Regions from separate parts of the Cedecea sp. NFIX57 genome, predicted to be linked through region 3. Evidence: predicted binding sites of a transcription regulator. Region 3 holds the regulator's gene; each other region holds the start of a gene.
The links. Region 3 encodes Fur, which represses iron uptake genes when iron is present. Its sites were predicted from a motif close to ATAATAATGAGAACNACTATCAA; they were not measured.
Positions count from the first base shown of each region.

Region 1: the regulator Fur is predicted to act here: its motif matches at 3,067-3,089, upstream of B9Y90_RS02235 (TonB-dependent siderophore receptor).
Region 2: the regulator Fur is predicted to act here: its motif matches at 3,647-3,669, upstream of fhuF (siderophore-iron reductase FhuF).

Region 1 covers NZ_FXAS01000002.1:178,021-183,753, forward strand. Annotated here, with positions in the region: gene B9Y90_RS02225 (DUF6384 family protein) at 1-982, shown strand, start outside; partial or broken gene treA (alpha,alpha-trehalase TreA) at 1,188-2,939, shown strand; gene B9Y90_RS02235 (TonB-dependent siderophore receptor) at 3,179-5,356, shown strand; gene B9Y90_RS02240 (GlsB/YeaQ/YmgE family stress response membrane protein) at 5,421-5,672, opposite strand.
Region 2 covers NZ_FXAS01000012.1:26,504-32,236, forward strand. Annotated here, with positions in the region: gene B9Y90_RS12050 (AraC family transcriptional regulator) at 1-422, shown strand, start outside; gene B9Y90_RS12055 (YbaK/EbsC family protein) at 460-918, opposite strand; gene B9Y90_RS12060 (PTS sugar transporter subunit IIB) at 1,130-1,435, shown strand; gene B9Y90_RS12065 (PTS sugar transporter subunit IIC) at 1,449-2,795, shown strand; gene fhuF (siderophore-iron reductase FhuF) at 2,838-3,629, opposite strand; gene B9Y90_RS12075 (GGDEF domain-containing protein) at 3,761-4,825, opposite strand; gene B9Y90_RS12080 (DUF1435 domain-containing protein) at 5,091-5,330, shown strand; tRNA gene B9Y90_RS12085 (tRNA-Leu) at 5,369-5,455, opposite strand; tRNA gene B9Y90_RS12090 (tRNA-Leu) at 5,503-5,589, opposite strand; tRNA gene B9Y90_RS12095 (tRNA-Leu) at 5,621-5,707, opposite strand.
Region 3 covers NZ_FXAS01000010.1:72,876-78,608, forward strand. Annotated here, with positions in the region: gene chiP (chitoporin ChiP) at 1-1,207, shown strand, start outside; gene chiQ (ChiQ/YbfN family lipoprotein) at 1,254-1,580, shown strand; gene fur (ferric iron uptake transcriptional regulator) at 1,674-2,120, opposite strand; gene fldA (flavodoxin FldA) at 2,400-2,930, opposite strand; gene ybfE (LexA regulated protein) at 3,110-3,388, opposite strand; gene ybfF (esterase) at 3,530-4,297, opposite strand; gene seqA (replication initiation negative regulator SeqA) at 4,472-5,020, shown strand; gene pgm (phosphoglucomutase (alpha-D-glucose-1,6-bisphosphate-dependent)) at 5,048-5,733, shown strand, end outside.

The DNA of each region.
Region 1 (5,733 bases), on a different contig from region 3:
GATTGCCCACTACATAAAGGGGACGCTGGATGTTGCCAATAAGGCGGCACTTGTCTGGGCCACGAAACCGTTAGCCGAGGTTGAGGATAAGGTCAACGGCATGTTGGAGCAGTTTTCGCATCAGCAGCCACAAAACTTGGTGATGGCGGGTTCCCGTACTGAGCGCGAGGAACAGCTCCAAGCGCTTACAGCGCTGAACGACAAACAAAGAGATCGCCTGGAATATACCAATAATCTCATCGTCGACGTACCTCGTCTGCTGCAGGCTGACGGCGCGCTGCAGGAGATTACCGCTGATCCACAGTTCGCGACATTCCTCAGCCAGTCCTCTGACGTTTCAGCCAAATTCGAGGCGGCGAAACAGGCTATCTTGCAGAATAGCCCGACGGTGGAGGCCACTGTGGCAACGGTCAGCACCGCCGTTGAGCAGCAAAAAACTCGCATTGAGCGAATGAAAATTTTTGCGGAAAAGAAGAATAAGCTTCTCGGGCTTCCCCTTTCCAGTGGCGACAGGAAAACACTCAGCGATTTCGTCGCTGGGCTAGAGCGTAGCTTAGCCGCACGCGGCTATACGGAGATTATTCCACCGCCAGAATGGATAGAGTCCATCAACCGAATCGATGAAATGTATGCCTATGTGGTGGAACCTCTGACGTTCATCGTTGTGGATCGCATCGGTGAAAAATCGGGTGTGGAGAGAACTTACGATGAATCAGGCGGCCGCAGCTGGTACCTGATAACAGAAGCGATAAACAGCCGCGGCGTGCCGCAGGCGGTGTGGGTCAAAGACAGTGAAACCGGGCGGGAACGCAAGACAACCACCTTCGGAATTCGAATCTCCCAGGCCGAGTTTGAAAAGCTCAAAAAAGACAAGCAGGAAGATGGGCATATCGATAACTACATCGTCGGTAATAAGCCAGCCAATCAACTTACCGTTCGTTATCAGCGCCCGGTCATGAGCGGGCGGATTCTGAGCTGGTAATGATGAAACCTGAGCCAGCATTTTTTTAGACAGTGAATGTTACACGATACTTCAGCCCCGCTCTGTGGGGCTTTTTTATGGGGTAAATAATCCGGTTTTTCTCTTTTTATCTTCAACGGTGCTCGAAATTCAGAAAATTCAACTAAGGTTTTCAGGGAGTTGATCGCAACGTAGTGCGTTGCGTCCCATCGATGGAGAAGAAATGATGATAAAAACCGTTTTGCGCCGGCCTTATGCGCTTTGCTTTGCGGCCCAGATGGCCGGTGCCGTATTTGGCCTCACGCCGCTTGCTTCATTTGCAGCCTAGGAAACAGAAACCCCACGTCCACACGAGCCTCAATCGCCCGATGAGCTTTTTGGGCCTTTGTTTATTGATGTTCAAACGGCGAAGCTGTTCCCAGACCAGAAAACCTTTGCGGATGCCGTGCCCAAAGGCGACCCGCTGATGATCCTTGCGGACTACCGTATGCAGCGTCGACTCTCCGGGTTCGACTTACGCCATTTTGTTGATGTGAATTTTATCCTGCCGAAGGAAGACAAAAAGCCTGTGCCGCCGGAAGGAGAAAGCCTGCGGGAGCATATCAACGGGCTCTGGCCAGAATTGACTCGTACCGCGAACAGCGACAACAAATGGGACCCGCTTCTCCCGTTGCCAAAACCCTATGTTGTGCCCGGCGGGCGCTTCCACGAGCTTTACTATTGGGACAGTTACTTCACCCTGCTGGGGCTGGCGGAAAGTGGACGCTGGGATGACGTGCAAAATATGGTGGACAACTTTGCGCACGAAATCGATACCTGGGGTTACATCCCCAACGGGAACCGCAGCTACTATCTGGGCCGTTCGCAACCACCGTTCTTCGCTATGATGGTGGAACTGCTGGCGCAGAATAAAGGCGATAGCGTTTACACAACTTATTTCCCGCAGTTGAAGCAGGAGTACAACTGGTGGATGGAAGGCAGCGACGCCCTCAAACCGGGTGAATCCCATGCCCGCGTGGTGAAACTCAAGAATGGTGCCCTGCTCAACCGTTACTGGGATGAGAAAGACACGCCGCGAACCGAGTCTTACCTCGACGACGTCACTACTGCGAAAAATACGCCGTCGCGTGCGGCCACGGATATTTATCGCGATCTGCGGGCCGCCGCCGCTTCCGGCTGGGACTTCAGCTCCCGCTGGATGGATAATCCAGCCCAGCTGGGCACCATCCGTACCACAAGCATTGTTCCTGTGGACCTAAATGCGCTGCTCTATCAGCTTGAAAAAACTCTGGCGCACGCCAGCGAGCTGGCAAAAGATAGCGCCGCAGCACAACGCTATAAGCAGGCAGCGATTGATCGCCAAAAAGCGATTGAGCAAAACCTGTGGAACGCCAAAGAAGGCTGGTACGCGGATTACGATCTGAAAAGCAACGCGGTTCGAAACCAGCTAACCGCCGCCGCCCTGTTCCCGCTCTATGTTCATGCCGCTTCGCAAGACAGAGCGGATAAGATGGCGAAAGCCACCCGCCAGCATCTGCTCAGCGCGGGTGGACTTGCCACCACTAGCGTAAAAACGACTCAGCAATGGGATACTCCAAACGGTTGGGCGCCGCTGCAATGGGTCGCCACCGAAGGTCTGCAAAATTACGGGCATAACGACCTCGCGCTGGAAGTCAGTTTCCGCTTCCTGAGCACGGTGCAGAATCTCTACAACAAAGAGCAAAAGCTGGTTGAAAAATACGATGTGACCACCGGTGGCACGGGCGGTGGCGGCGGTGAATATCCGCTACAGGATGGCTTCGGCTGGACCAACGGCGTCACGCTGAAAATGCTGGATTTGCTTTGCCCGAAAGACAAACCCTGCGACAACGCGCCGGATAAACTGCCTTCAGCCACGCCAGGCCCGGTGACGGAAACGGTCAAAACTGCTGCAGATAAAATGGAGACGTCGCCTGCCTCGAGCAAGCCAGCGCCGTAACCTGCCCGCACTGACCACGGCATTATTGCCGCTTAATCATCTCATTTAAAACAACAAGCCCATGAAATCATCCGTTATTTCATGGGTTTTCATGCATTAAAAAACATCACATACCTTGCACTCACAAAAAATAACGATAACAATTCGCATTCGAAATCGCATTTAAACCGCGTTTTCCCGTCGCATGCCGGCGGAGGATTTCCATCAGGATGATGACCTCAATACTTCCGGACAAAAAAATGATAAAGGTTTTTACCGTCAAGCGCTCCGCTTTACTCTGCGCGCTGGCGCTCATCGCCCCTTTTTCTTCATCGGCTGAAGAAACCCTGGTTGTGACCGCCAAACCTGCTGACACCGCAACCTCTCCTACGCTTGGCTATACCGCCACCACAACCCGTGGTGCGACCAAAACCGACGAGCCGCTGATTACCACCGGGCAAAGCATTTCCGTCGTGACCCGCCAGCAAATGGAAGACCAGGGCGCGCAAACCATTAACAGCGCGCTGAACTATACCCCGGGCGTGTTCACCGGCTTCTCCGGTGGCGCAACCCGCTACGATACCGTCGCGTTACGGGGCTTCCACGGCGGGGATGTGAATAATATCTTCCTTGATGGCCTTCGCCTGATGAGCGACGCGGGCAGCTTTAACGTGGTCCAGGTCGATCCCTGGTTCCTCGAACGGCTGGATGTCATCAAAGGCCCTTCCTCCGCACTTTACGGCCAGACCGTGCCGGGCGGCCTGGTGATGGAAACCTCGAAACGCCCGCAGTTTGTTGAAGAAGGCCACGTGCGGGCAATCTTCGGCAACCACAATACCAACGGTACGGCGTTTGATTACACCAACGCGATTAATGACCAGTGGGCCTTCCGTATCACCGGCCTGACCAAAAATAGCGATACACAGTATGAAAACACGCGTGACGAACGTTACGCTATTTCGCCCTCCCTGCTTTGGCAGCCGGATGATGCAACGTCTTTGGTGCTAAGAGCTTACCTGGAAAAAGATCCGTCCGGCGGCTACCACGGTTCCGTTCCGGGCGACGGCAGTCTTTACACCACCACGGGACGCAAGCTGGATACCGGGTTCTCAGACGTACAGCCGGGGGATGACGCTTTTAAGCGCCACCAGCAGATCTACAGCTACGAGTTTGCACACGCCTTCGACGATGTCTGGTCTTTCCGCTCAAACGCCAGCTATACCCACTCAAACGTAGCGCTTCGGCAGGCTTACCAAATTGGCTGGGCAGATACCGCGCATAACGAACTGTCGCGCTACTACAGCCGTGAAAACTCCTCGCTGGATGCCTGGGCCATCGACAACCAGTTGGAAGCCGACTTCGCGACCGGCGACCTGCAGCATAAAGTGGTGCTCGGCGGGGAATACCACCGGTTCACCAACGATTTGACGGACGGAACGGGCTACACCACCAACCTGAACCCATGGACCGGCGTTTCTGGCGGCGTTGGCGGTTACTACTATTACGATCCACGTGACCCAAGCTACGCGACAATTAATCAGGGGCTTTTGGTTAAATCAGGCCGACGCCAGTATGAGCAAACCGGGGCTTATCTGCAGGATGAGATGAAGTGGGACCGCTGGCATATGACGCTGTCTGGCCGCTACGATCATCTGGTCACCAAAAGTCATCTGGTGGCGGCGGCGATAGACAGTGACGTGACGGACAACCGCAGCGACAACCACTTTAGCGGCCGCGCATCTCTGCTGTACGCCTTTGATAACGGTATTTCGCCGTATGTGAGCTACAGCCAGGCCGTCACGCCGCAGGTACTTTCCGATGCCGAAGGCAAGCTGCTGAAACCGACAACCGCAGAACAGTACGAGGCCGGGATTAAATACCAGCCAATTGGCACCAGCGATCTGTATAGCGCTGCCGTTTACGATTTGACCCAAAAAGATGTGGGCAACCGTAACGTTCAGGGCGGCTATTTTGAACCGGCAGGCAAAGTGCATTCCCAGGGGCTGGAGCTGGAAGCCCGCACTCAGTTGACACCACGCCTGTCGACCATTGCCAGCTACACCCTCAACCGGGTTCGCTATAAAGACGCCATTGACGGTAATGACGGCAACACGCCGTACGTCACGCCAAATCAAATGGCGAGCCTGTGGAGCACGTTTAAAGCCGATTATGGCCTGAGCCTGGGCGCAGGGATTCGCTACATCGGCAAACAATGGGCCGACAACGAAAATACCCTGCGTGTTCCTTCCGTAACGCTGCTGGATGCCATGGTTCGGGCAGATATGGGCGCATGGACACCGTCGCTGAAAGGCGCGTTTGTGCAGCTCAATGCCACCAACCTGACGGGCCGTGACTATGTGGCGGGCTGCTACGGGACAGGCTATTGCTATTGGGGCGCAGAACGTTCCGTGATTGCAACCGTGGGCTACGATTTCTAAACTTGTACAGAAAGCTAAACGTAAAAACGGCCCCGCAGGGCCGTTTTTTGTAATAAATGACTTTCTACCGTCGTACCATCCTGAAAATAGCCAGCACAATAATGGCGCCAATCACCGCCACAAAGAAACTTGGCCAGTTAAAACCGGTTACCGGTCCGCCAAGGTGCAATGCCGTCGCCACCCAGCCGCCGACAACCGCGCCCACGATCCCCAGAATACAGGTGAGGATAATACCGCCGCCGTCTTTGCCAGGCATAATCAACTTAGCGACCACACCCGCGATAAGACCAAAAATAATCCAGGCCAGGATACCCATTTTAGAACGTCCTCTTCTACATTGTGAGCTTTAGCAGGCTCGCCCGAGGCTCTCTGCGCCC
Region 2 (5,733 bases), on a different contig from region 3:
TCCCTCCTTCTGAAGAGGAGTCGCGGTTCCTGCGCGTGCTGGTTGACAGGCTGATTGAGGCCGAACGTGTGGGGAACTATTTGCCAGGGTCGGACGACCCAGTGGTTCAGCGGGTGCTTAACCTTCTGGAACAAAACCCTGGGGATAGCCGCTCCGTGGCGGCGTTGGCGGCTTTGGCCAATACCAGTGAGCGAACGTTGATGAGACGTTGCCAGCGGGAGTTGGGTATGACGCTGGCGGAGTGGCGGCAGAGGCTAAGAATTGTGAAAGCGATGCCTTTGCTGGCCGAGGGATGGACCGTCGAGAATATCGCTTTTGAGCTAGGTTACGGCAGTTCATCGGCGTTTATTACGATGTTCCGCCGCTTAACCCAGGAAACGCCGGATGAGTATCGCAAGCGTGTCACCGGGCTGGAGCGTTAACTGAGCCGAAAGTCTTTTGCCTCCGGCTGCAGCAAACTTACTGGCAGACGTCGACCCATTTAGCGTGTGTGAGTTCGGCCATACGTTCAGGTGAAATGCGGACGGCGCTGTGGATAGCCCCTGCGGCGGGCAGCACTTCATCGTACTGGCGGAGTGAGATGTCGCAGAACACCGCCAGCGGGTTTTCCAACCCGAACGGGCAGACGCCGCCGACCGGATGCCCGGTCCAGTTCACCACTTCATCGCTGCTGAGCATTCGCGCTTTAGAGCCAAATGCTTCTTTAAGTTTCTTATTATCAAGACGTGCATCGCCCTTCGCGACGATCAGAATAATGTCGTTTTTGACCTTTAATGAGAGCGTTTTGGCTATTTGCCCAGGGGCCACATTGTGAGCTGCAGCGGCAAGCGCGACGGTAGCGGTGCTTTGGTTTAGCTCGATGATATCTATATCGGGGGCATGGTCGGCGAAGAATTGCCGCACGGACTGCAAACTCATGATTTTCTCCTGATCCAGGTGGCAAATAATTTCGCATAAGCTTGTGCTTTCTGTAAACCGCTTATACTTATCTCATACCCCCCTTGTCAGAAATTTCTGGATCTCCTTCACAATCACTGAAACCGGTTGCGGTAACCGGTTGCAGTAATAAATTCCGCGAGGAATACTGAACCCTGTAACCACCCCCTGTACCTAATAATAAGAGTCGTCTATGAAACGTATCCTTTTATGCTGTGCCGCTGGTATGTCTACCAGTATGGTCGTGAACAGGATGAAACAGGCCGCCCAGGATCAACAGATTGAGGTTGAGATCAAGGCGGTGGGTATCGAACAGTTCACGGATGTTATGCCTGAATTTGATTGCTGTTTACTCGGTCCGCAGATCAAATACCGTCTGGAAGATTTTAAGGCTCAGGCCGCGCCCAAACGGATCCCGGTCACGGTCATTAACTCTATGGATTACGGAATGATGCGCGGCGACAGAATTCTCGCCGATGCACTCGCGTTGATAGCCTGACAGGAGAGCCACTATGTCTTCCAACCATGCTGCATTTAATTTAATTTTTCGGTTTGTTGAAAACTACGTTAGCCCGATAGCGGGTCGCATTTCTTCCCAGCGTCACGTGATGGCCATTCGCGACGGCTTTATTTCTGCGATGCCGTTTATGATTGTCGGCTCGTTCCTGCTGGTTTTTGCTTATCCACCGTTTTCGCCAACAACCACCTGGGGCTTTGCCCGCGCCTGGCTCGACCTGGCGAAGCAGTTTGAGGGGCAAATTCTAACGCCGTTCGATATGACGATGGGCATCATGTCTATCTACATTTGTGCGGCCATAGCCTACAACCTCGGGAAACACTACGTTAAATCGCACGGGCTTGATCCTTTCATGTGCGCGATGCTGTCGCTGATGGCTTTCCTGGTGGTTGCGGCCCCGAAAACCAAAGGTACGCTGCCGGTGGACAGCCTTGGCGGTACAGGGATCTTCACCGCGATTCTGGTGGCGATTTACTGCGTAGAAATGATGCGTTTCCTGAAGGCACACAACATCGGCATCAAGCTGCCTGACCAGGTGCCACCGATGATCAAAAACTCCTTTGATCTGCTGATCCCGGTGCTGGTTGTGGTGCTGACGCTGTATCCGCTGAGTCTGTTTATTCAGTCCCAGTTCGATATGCTGATCCCACAGGCGATTATGGCCGTGTTCAAACCGCTGGTGTCCGCGGCGGATTCCCTGCCGGCGATTCTGCTTGCCGTGTTGATTGCTCACCTGCTGTGGTTTGCGGGTATCCACGGGGCGGCGATTGTCTCCGGGATGCTGCAGATGTTCTGGCTGACCAACCTGGGCCTTAACCAGGGCGCGCTGGCGGCCGGTGCACCTCTGCCGCATATCTTTATGGAGGCATTCTGGACCTTCTTCATCGTGGTCGGCGGTTCCGGGGCGACGATGGGGCTGGTTATCTGCTACCTGCGCAGTAAATCTGCTCACCTGCGTTCCATTGGCCGTCTGAGCATTGTGCCAACCTGCTTTAACATTAACGAGCCGGTGATCTTCGGTACGCCGATTGTGATGAACCCGGTGTTCTTCATTCCGTTCCTGCTGGCACCCATGGTTAACGCCGTGCTGGCCTGGGGCGCGATGAAGCTGGAGCTGATTGGCCGTGTGATTTCCGTTGTGCCGTGGACCGCGCCTGCGCCAATCGGTGCTGCCTGGGCGCTGGGCTGGGACTTCCGTGCCGCTATCCTGGTGATTCTGCTGGCCTGCGTGTCGTCCATCATCTACTTCCCGTTCTTCAAAGTGTACGAGAAGCAGCTGCTGGAGCAGGAGAAAGAAGAAGCTCAGAGAGCGAGCGAGGAAGGGAGCCAACAGCTGGCTTAATGGTTTAGCTCAATGAAGAACGGCGGGGAAACCCGCCGTTTGCTATTTCAGGGTACAGTCGCCGCAGCGTTGAACGTCAGGCAGCTTATAGCGCTGGCAGCAGGTGCGTCTGACCAGAATGCCTTCACGCGAAATGACCGTGCGGTAGAGTGGATTATCCCGGCCACATGAAAGCTGTTTTTCAAAGAAACAGGTCTGTACCAGCGTTGCCAGGCTCTGTTCATCCAGCAGCGGTTTTAGCTCGCCGAAGAACCAGTTTACCAGGTAGCCGGTGTTGCTCCAGATAAGCCGGGCATTGATCTCTTCGCTGGCTTCCAGCGCCGCCACTACCGGCATCAACCCTTCGACGATGAATTTTTCCAGCCGCAGGTGGAGCGGCAGCTCGCTTACCTGACAATCCTCAGACACATCAATCCAGAAGCATTTTGCCCGCCCCGTTTCGTGGAACTCCACCCGCACATGCTGAGGCGAAATGTTCAGCGCTTTAGGCTGAGTCAGCAGCGCCATCATCATCGGCGGCACCAGCAGGCCGATGTACCATTGCGCCCATAAAGACTTCAGCGGTTTGTGCTCGCGGGTAAGCTGAGGCTGGTGACGATAGATATGGTCGCCGTAGGCCGCCATCAGAGAGGTTAGCGTGGCGGGACGCTGCCACTCGCTTAGCGACATTGCTGCGGCGGGAGCCTGTTCGTTTAATTTGAGGATGTCGTTGAAGTAGGGGCGGTGCGCGGCAAAATACTCCCGCAGCGAATCTGCCAGTGGGCTTTCCGTTGGGGGCCAGGGAAGCACAAAGCAGCCGCTGTCGTCGCTGAGCTGGAGGGATTGAAGCGCCATACCTTTGTCAGTACTTAATCTAAATGATAATGATTAGCAATACTAACTGCGGGGGAAATCTCTGGCAAGGTGAATTCACCGCCATCGCTGAGAGATGGCGGTTTTTGCGATCCAGGGCGCGTCTCGCCGGGTTAACTCACGGCAAGCATTTCGTTCGTCAGGATGCTGTTTCTTCCGCGGTTTTTGGCCTGGTATAACGCTTTATCGGCAAGGCTCAGGGCATCGTCAATGCTGCCTTCAGTGAAGGGCGCAAGCCCAATACTGACGGTAACGTTGGTCGCGACCTGGTTATTAAACATATGTGGAATGTCCAGATCGAAAACGCGCTGGCGGATCCTTTCCGCCGACTGCATAGCACGTTCAGCATCGATGTTGGTGAGCATAATCATGAACTCTTCCCCGCCGTAGCGCGTGACAAGATCCCTTGAACGCACGGCATCGCGAATCGCCGCTGAGACCCGAATCAACGCCTGGTCGCCCATCGCATGGCCGTAGTGGTCGTTGTAGGACTTGAAGTGGTCGATATCCAGCAGCAAAACGTAGTGGCTGCCGCTGCCAGAGGCCTGAATGTGATCGAGGCGGTTTTGAAAGCCGCGGCGGTTGTACAGGCCGGTTAAAGGATCAAGCATGCTGAGATCGGTCAGCGTCTCTTTTTCTTCGAGCAGTTTATTCATCAGTCGCTGGGTGAAGCGGTCATTACGTTTCTGAATAATATGCTGAATAGCGATCCCGATAGCGGGCAGCGCAATGGAATAGATCACCCGCAGCCATTGATCAACGTTGCCCAGCCAAAGTACGACCAGTGCAACAGGGAGGCTGTGCAGCAGGAAAGCCACAATATTATTAATAAATGCAATCGCGCCAATAAAAAGCACCGACATCAGGCTAATCACCAGAAATGAGGTGTCCAGATCCCCGATAGCCGCATTTTTAATGAAAATATGTATCGCCCATAATAACCCGAGAAATAAAGAAACAAAGTTCAGGTTAATCAATAGCTTTTTTTTCAACATCTGCCAGCCAAGTAGCGCCAGGCTAATCAGCAGAATGGCGACGATGGGCGGCGTTATGCGCATTGTCGAATGGAGCGGAAAGAGCATCGAAAAAACGGCTGCCAGGGCATTGAGCAGCAAAAATAAACGTAAAGAAAGCAGCTGCTTTGCTTTGAGTAAGGCTCGCCAGGTTTGGGCTGTCATAGAACGATTGTGTCTTGGGTAAACGCGTCAGGTGTTGTGTGTGTCGTATCAATGAAAAGCGAGTTATCGACTTTTCTGGCAACTATTGGAATTTTTATAAGGCAAACTAAAGCCGGCGCTCAATCTATCACCTTACTGAAAATCTGTCATTAAATGACACGTCAACCCTGGCTATTTCAGCCATAGGTCGCGCACGTTTTTACGCTGACAGTTGAGAAAATTTATCATATGATATTGGTTATCATTATCATGATGAGGCATAAAGATGCTGCAACGACGACTCGAAGGTGGCTGGAGTATAATGGTGGCGGGGCTTGCCGTGGCGCTGCTTGCCTGCCTGGATCTCAGTTTCAGCCAGTGGCGCGTGCTGGTGGTTATCGGCCTGCTTGCAACGGCATTGATGCTCTATCACAAGACCTTGAGACACTTTGTTTTACTGCCATCATGCGTAGCATTTGCCAGCGGATTGCTGTTGATTGTGATGAATTTGGGTGCAATGAGATAAACAAGCTGGGGAGAAAAAGAGGGTCACTTCATAAGAAGTGGTGCGAAGAGAGGGACTTGAACCCTCACGTCCGTAAGGACACTAACACCTGAAGCTAGCGCGTCTACCAATTCCGCCACCTTCGCACAGTTTCCAGATTTGCATCTGAAGAGTTTTGATATCGCCTTCGCATTGGTGCGAAGAGAGGGACTTGAACCCTCACGTCCGTAAGAACACTAACACCTGAAGCTAGCGCGTCTACCAATTCCGCCACCTTCGCGCAGTGCGAACGATATCTTTCGTGGTTTTGTTGGTGCGAAGAGAGGGACTTGAACCCTCACGTCCGTAAGAACACTAACACCTGAAGCTAGCGCGTCTACCAATTCCGCCACCTTCGCATACCTGTAATACCGAAGTATCACAA
Region 3 (5,733 bases):
GCACTCAACCTGGAACGCCAACCTCGACTTCCAGTCCGGCTATGCGGCCGATATGTTTGGTTTCGATATTGCCGCCTTCACCGCCATTGAAATGGCCGAAGACAGCGCCAGTGGCCACCCGAACGAAATCGCATTCTCCTCTAAAAATAAAACCTACGACGAAGACTACTCCGGTGATAAAGGCGGCATTAGCCTTTATAAAGCGGCTGCTAAATTCAAATACGGCCCGGTATGGGCACGTGCAGGTTACATTCAGCCAACCGGCCAAACGCTGCTAGCACCACACTGGAGCTTCATGCCTGGTACTTATCAGGGTGCTGAAGCAGGGGCCGCATTTGACTACGGTGATGCCGGTGCGCTGAGCTTCTCCTATATGTGGACCAACGAGTACAAGGCGCCGTGGCACCTTGAAACCGACAAGTTCTACCAGAACGACAAAAAAACCAAAGTTGATTACCTGCACTCCATCGGCGCGAAGTATGACTTCAAAAACGACCTGATTCTCGAAGCCGCATTTGGCCAGGCGCAGGGCTTTGTTGATCAGTACTTCGCTAAAGCCAGCTACAAATTTGACGTTGCAGGTAGCCCGCTGAGCACCAGCTACCAGTTCTACGGCACCCGTGATAAAGCCGCGAACAACACTATCAACGATATCTACGATGGCACCGCATGGCTCCAGGCGTTGACCTTTGGTTATAAAATTGGCCAGGTTGACCTTCGTCTCGAAGGGACCATGGTGAAGGCAGAAGGGCAGCAGGGTTACTTCCTGCAGCGTATGACGCCAACCTACGCTTCTTCCAACGGTCGTCTGGATGTGTGGTGGGATAACCGCTCTGACTTCAACGCCAACGGTGAAAAAGCCGTGTTCTTCGGCGCAATGTATGACCTGAGCAACTGGAATCTGCCGGGTTGGGCAGTCGGTGCTTCTTACGTTTATGCATGGGATGCAAAACCATCCACCTGGGCGCTTGATGCTTCCGGTAACCGCCAGGATCTCGCTTCCAACAAGATCAAAGAGTCTTCTTACAGCCTCGATGCAATGTATACCGTGCAGGAAGGCCGTGCGAAAGGCACGCTGTTCAAACTGCACTTCACACAGTACGACAACCACTCCGACATCCCAAGCTGGGGCGGTGGTTACGGCAACATGTTCCAGGATGAGCGTGACGTGAAGTTCATCGTGATTGCTCCGTTCACCATCTTCTGATGTGAAACCGGGCGCGTAAGCGCCCGTTTTTTATAAGGAACCGCACATGAAAAAGATTCTACTGGTCACTGCGGCTGTTTTCACGCTGTCTGCCTGCGTTCAGCCTCCGGCACCTCCGGAAGATTCACGCCTGAAGCAGGCCTATAGCGCCTGTATCAACACGGCGGAGGGCAATCCGGATAAAATTGAAGCCTGCCAGAGCGTGCTGAACGTACTGCGTCAGGAAAAACAGCATAAAGCGTTTGTTGAAAAAGAGACTGTGAACGTGTTGGATTATCAGAAATGCATCCAGGCAAGAAAGAGCGGCAATGATGAAGCCGCGAAGGTGCGCTGCGATAAGATTTGGCAGGAGATTCGCGCCAATAACAGCTGATAATCCTTTCAGTCAATAAAAAAACCGGCAAGGGAAACCTGCCGGTTTTTGCTTTTAAACGCCACCGAAGCAGCGTTTGTTAATGCGGATTACTTATTTCGGATCGTGGGCCGTGTCGTCTTCACGGCAGTCGCCTTCGGCACAGTGTCCGTACAGATACAAACTGTGGTTAGTCAGGCGAATACCGTGGCGCGCGGCAATTTCACGCTGGCGAGATTCGATAGAATCGTCGCTGAACTCGATGACTTTTCCGCAGTCGAGGCAGATCAGGTGATCGTGGTGATGCTGCTGGGTCAGCTCGAAAACGGACTTGCCGCCTTCAAAGTTGTGGCGGGTCACGATCCCGGCATCATCAAACTGGTTCAGTACGCGGTAGACCGTCGCCAGGCCAATTTCTTCGCCCATGTCGATCAGACGTTTATATAAGTCTTCCGCGCTGACGTGATGATTTACCGGCTCTTGCAGCACTTCGAGGATTTTTAATCGCGGAAGCGTGACTTTCAAGCCGGCCTTCTTTAATGCGGTATTGTTGTCAGTCATGCGGAAATTGTCCTGTTGCTTAACGATTCGCTCAAACTGCAGTGAGCGTTAAGAGTAATGCGTCTCATTATAGAACTGCTACTTCTAAATGGGAACCGCAAGTATGGTGCAAAATAAGGCTGAAAAATCGTGGCGGCGTCGCCATTTACAGTAATTATCAGCCAAGCTGTCAGGAAGACATTGTACAGGGATGTACGAGAAAGTTACAAACTTGTAGCAATTATTTTCATTGCTACAAGCTATCAAAATGGCGCAAATGCTGTATTTGCGCCAGAGAAATCAGGCGTTAATGATATCGGCCAGATTCAGTTCTTCAGAAACTTGCTTAACCCACTTCTCAACGCGTTCTGCGGTCAGTTCTGGCTGACGGTCTTCGTCAATGGCCAGGCCGACAAAGTTGTCGTCATCCGCCAGGCCCTTGGAGGCTTCAAAGTGGTAACCGGCGGTTGGCCAGTGGCCCACAATCGCCGCGCCGCGCGGTTCGATAATGTCGCGGATGGTGCCCAGTGCATCACAGAAGTATTCTGCGTAATCTTCCTGGTCGCCGCAGCCGAACAGCGCCACCAGTTTGCCGTTGAAATCGACTTCTTCAAGAGTAGGGAAGAAATCATCCCAGTCGCACTGGGCTTCACCGTAGTACCAGGTCGGGATGCCGAGCAACAGAATGTCGAAACCTTCGAGATCTTCTTTGCTGCTTTTAGCAATGTCATGCACCTCAGCAACGTCTTTACCGAGCTGTTTTTGAATCATTTTCGCGATATTTTCGGTGTTACCAGTGTCGCTGCCGAAAAAAATGCCTACGATTGCCATGAGTAAAATAACCTCTTGAAACTTAATAGTATGCTGGCCGTCAAATGCCCACGTATAGGGCAATCATAGCAGAACAGCTCCGGCAGCGGAAACAGCTATCACACCCGGGTGCACAGTCTGCAACATGGTTTAGCTCACCCTTTTGAGATTTCAGATAACCCGCAGGGCGGCTGAAGGCGTTACCCGAGATTTTTAAGCTGCTCGAGCAGCATCTCTTCGATCAGTTCGCTGCGGCTGATGTTGCGGGCGTCAGCCAGCTGGTTGAGGGCATCGACCGCATCATTGTTCAGTTTTAGCTCAACCCGCTTCAAACCACGCACTTTATCGCGCTTCAGCTGATTGCGCTTATTGATACGCAATTGCTCATCACGCGAGAGCGGATTGGTTTTCGGCCGCCCGGGGCGACGCTCGTCCGCGAACAGATCTAATGTAGTACGGTCCGTTTGTTCTTTTGCCATGATTAGAATACTGACAGGAAATTCTGGCTGCAGGGGCAGGGTGCCGGTGCAATTAAGCGCGCCATCATACATCAGCGCGCCATTCCCGCCAACGCGTTAGCGACTTCTGCTGCCCGGTCGGTCTGTTTTTAATCAGTTTTTCTACTCAGCGTCGATAAATCGGTGAATCGCCCGCAAAACGGCGTCCGGTTTTTCCGCATGAACCCAATGACCTGCTCCAGCGATGACGTGAGCGCGGGCCTGTGGGAACTGACTTAACAGCGCCTCGCGGTGGCTTTCATCAACATACGGAGAATTCCCGCCGCGGATAAACAACGCTGGATGTGGCCAGGCCGGGACAGGCTGCCAGCCAACGATATTTTCATATTGCTGCCAAAGCACGGGCACGTTGAACTTCCACTCGCCGTCAGCAAAGGATTTCAGCAGAAACTGAATAACGCCTTCCTCAGTAACGTGGTCGCGCATGATTTGCGCCGCCTGCTGGCGAGTTTTTACGCACGCTTCGCTGACCGCGCGAATAGCCGCGAAAATTTCGTCATGACGGCGAACCTGATAGTTAACCGGCGCAATATCGATCATCACTAGCTTATCAATACGCTGAGGTGCGATTGCGGTAAGGGCCATCACCACTTTGCCGCCCATGGAATGACCAATAAACGTGGCTTTTTCGATGCCGTATTCGTCCAGGGTATCCAGAACGTCCCCGGCCATTGCGGCATAGCTCATGTCATCGCTGCGCGGTGACAGTCCATGATTGCGCAGATCGATCTGCAGCACCGCGTGATCTTTACCCAGATCCCGAGCCAGAACGCCGAGGTTATCCAGGCTGCCGAACAGGCCGTGGATCAGTACAATAGGGGAATTGCTATTCGATTGTTGCGCAGTTTGCAGGCGAGCATTTAATTTCATGGCAAAGTTCTTTATTTTGGTTCGTTTGGTTAGGGTATCATGTTGGCATTCCCGCGGGCGTGCGGCAAATATTCAGTTTACTCTGACTTTGAGCTGCCTCTCCTGTTCGCTGTTGGGATTTGACCCTATAATCCCAACGACTTGTATTCAGAAAAGATATCGCACTGGATTAAGATGAAAACAATCGAAGTTGATGACGAGCTTTACCGCTATATTGCCAGCCAGACTAAACACATCGGCGAGAGCGCGTCAGACATTTTACGGCGTATGCTTAAATTTACCGCCGGGCAAACACCAGCAGCCACTTCTACGCCAGCCGCGCCTGAGCGCGCTGCGGCTCCCGTTGTTGAAGAAAAACCTGCGAATACCGCTCGTAACCGCGTGCGTGCCGTTCGTGAGCTGCTGCTTTCCGACGAGTATGCTGCCCAGAATAAAGCCGTAAACCGCTTTATGATGGTGCTGTCCACGCTGTATCAGCTGGATGCAAAAACCTTCGGCGAAGCCACTGAATCACTGCACGGCCGCACCCGCGTCTATTTTGCTGGCGATGAGCAAACGTTGCTGGCAAACGGCAATCAAACCAAGCCGAAACATGTTCCGGGCACCCCATACTGGGTGATTACCAATACGAATACTGGTCGTAAATGCAGCATGATCGAACACATCATGCAGTCAATGCAGTTCCCTGCGGAGCTGATTGAAAAGGTTTGCGGCACTATTTAAAAACCTGGCGTCAGTAAGGAAGAGCCAATGGCTAACCACGATCGTGCGGGCCAACCTGCACAACAGAGCGACTTGATTAACGTAGCCCAGCTTACGGCGCAGTATTACGTGCTTAAGCCAGTGGTGGGGAACAGCGAACACGCGGTGAAATTCGGGACCTCCGGCCACCGTGGTAGTGCCGCACGTCATAGCTTTAACGAACCTCATATTCTGGCGATTGCGCAAGCTATCGCTGAAGAACGCGCGAAGAATGGGATCACCGGTCCGTGCTATGTGGGCAAAGATACCCATGCGCTGTCCGAACCTGCGTTTATCTCCGTGCTGGAAGTGCTGGCCGCCAACGGCGTGGATGTCATTGTGCAGCAGGATAATGGCTACACGCCGACGCCTGCGATTTCTAATGCCATCCTGGTGCATAACCAAAAGGGCGGCGCTCAGGCGGACGGGATTGTGATCACGCCATCCCACAACCCACCGGACGACGGCGGCATCAAGTACAACCCGCCAAACGGTGGCCCGGCTGATACCAACGTTACCAAAGTTGTTGAAGATCGCGCTAACGCGCTGCTGGCCGACGGCCTGAAAGGCGTGAAGCGTATCTCACTGGATAAAGCCTGGGAAAGCGGTCACGTTCAGGCGCAGGATCTGGTTCAGCCGTTCATCGAAGGGCTGGTGGATATCGTCGATATGGCCGCTATTCAAAAAGCGGGCCT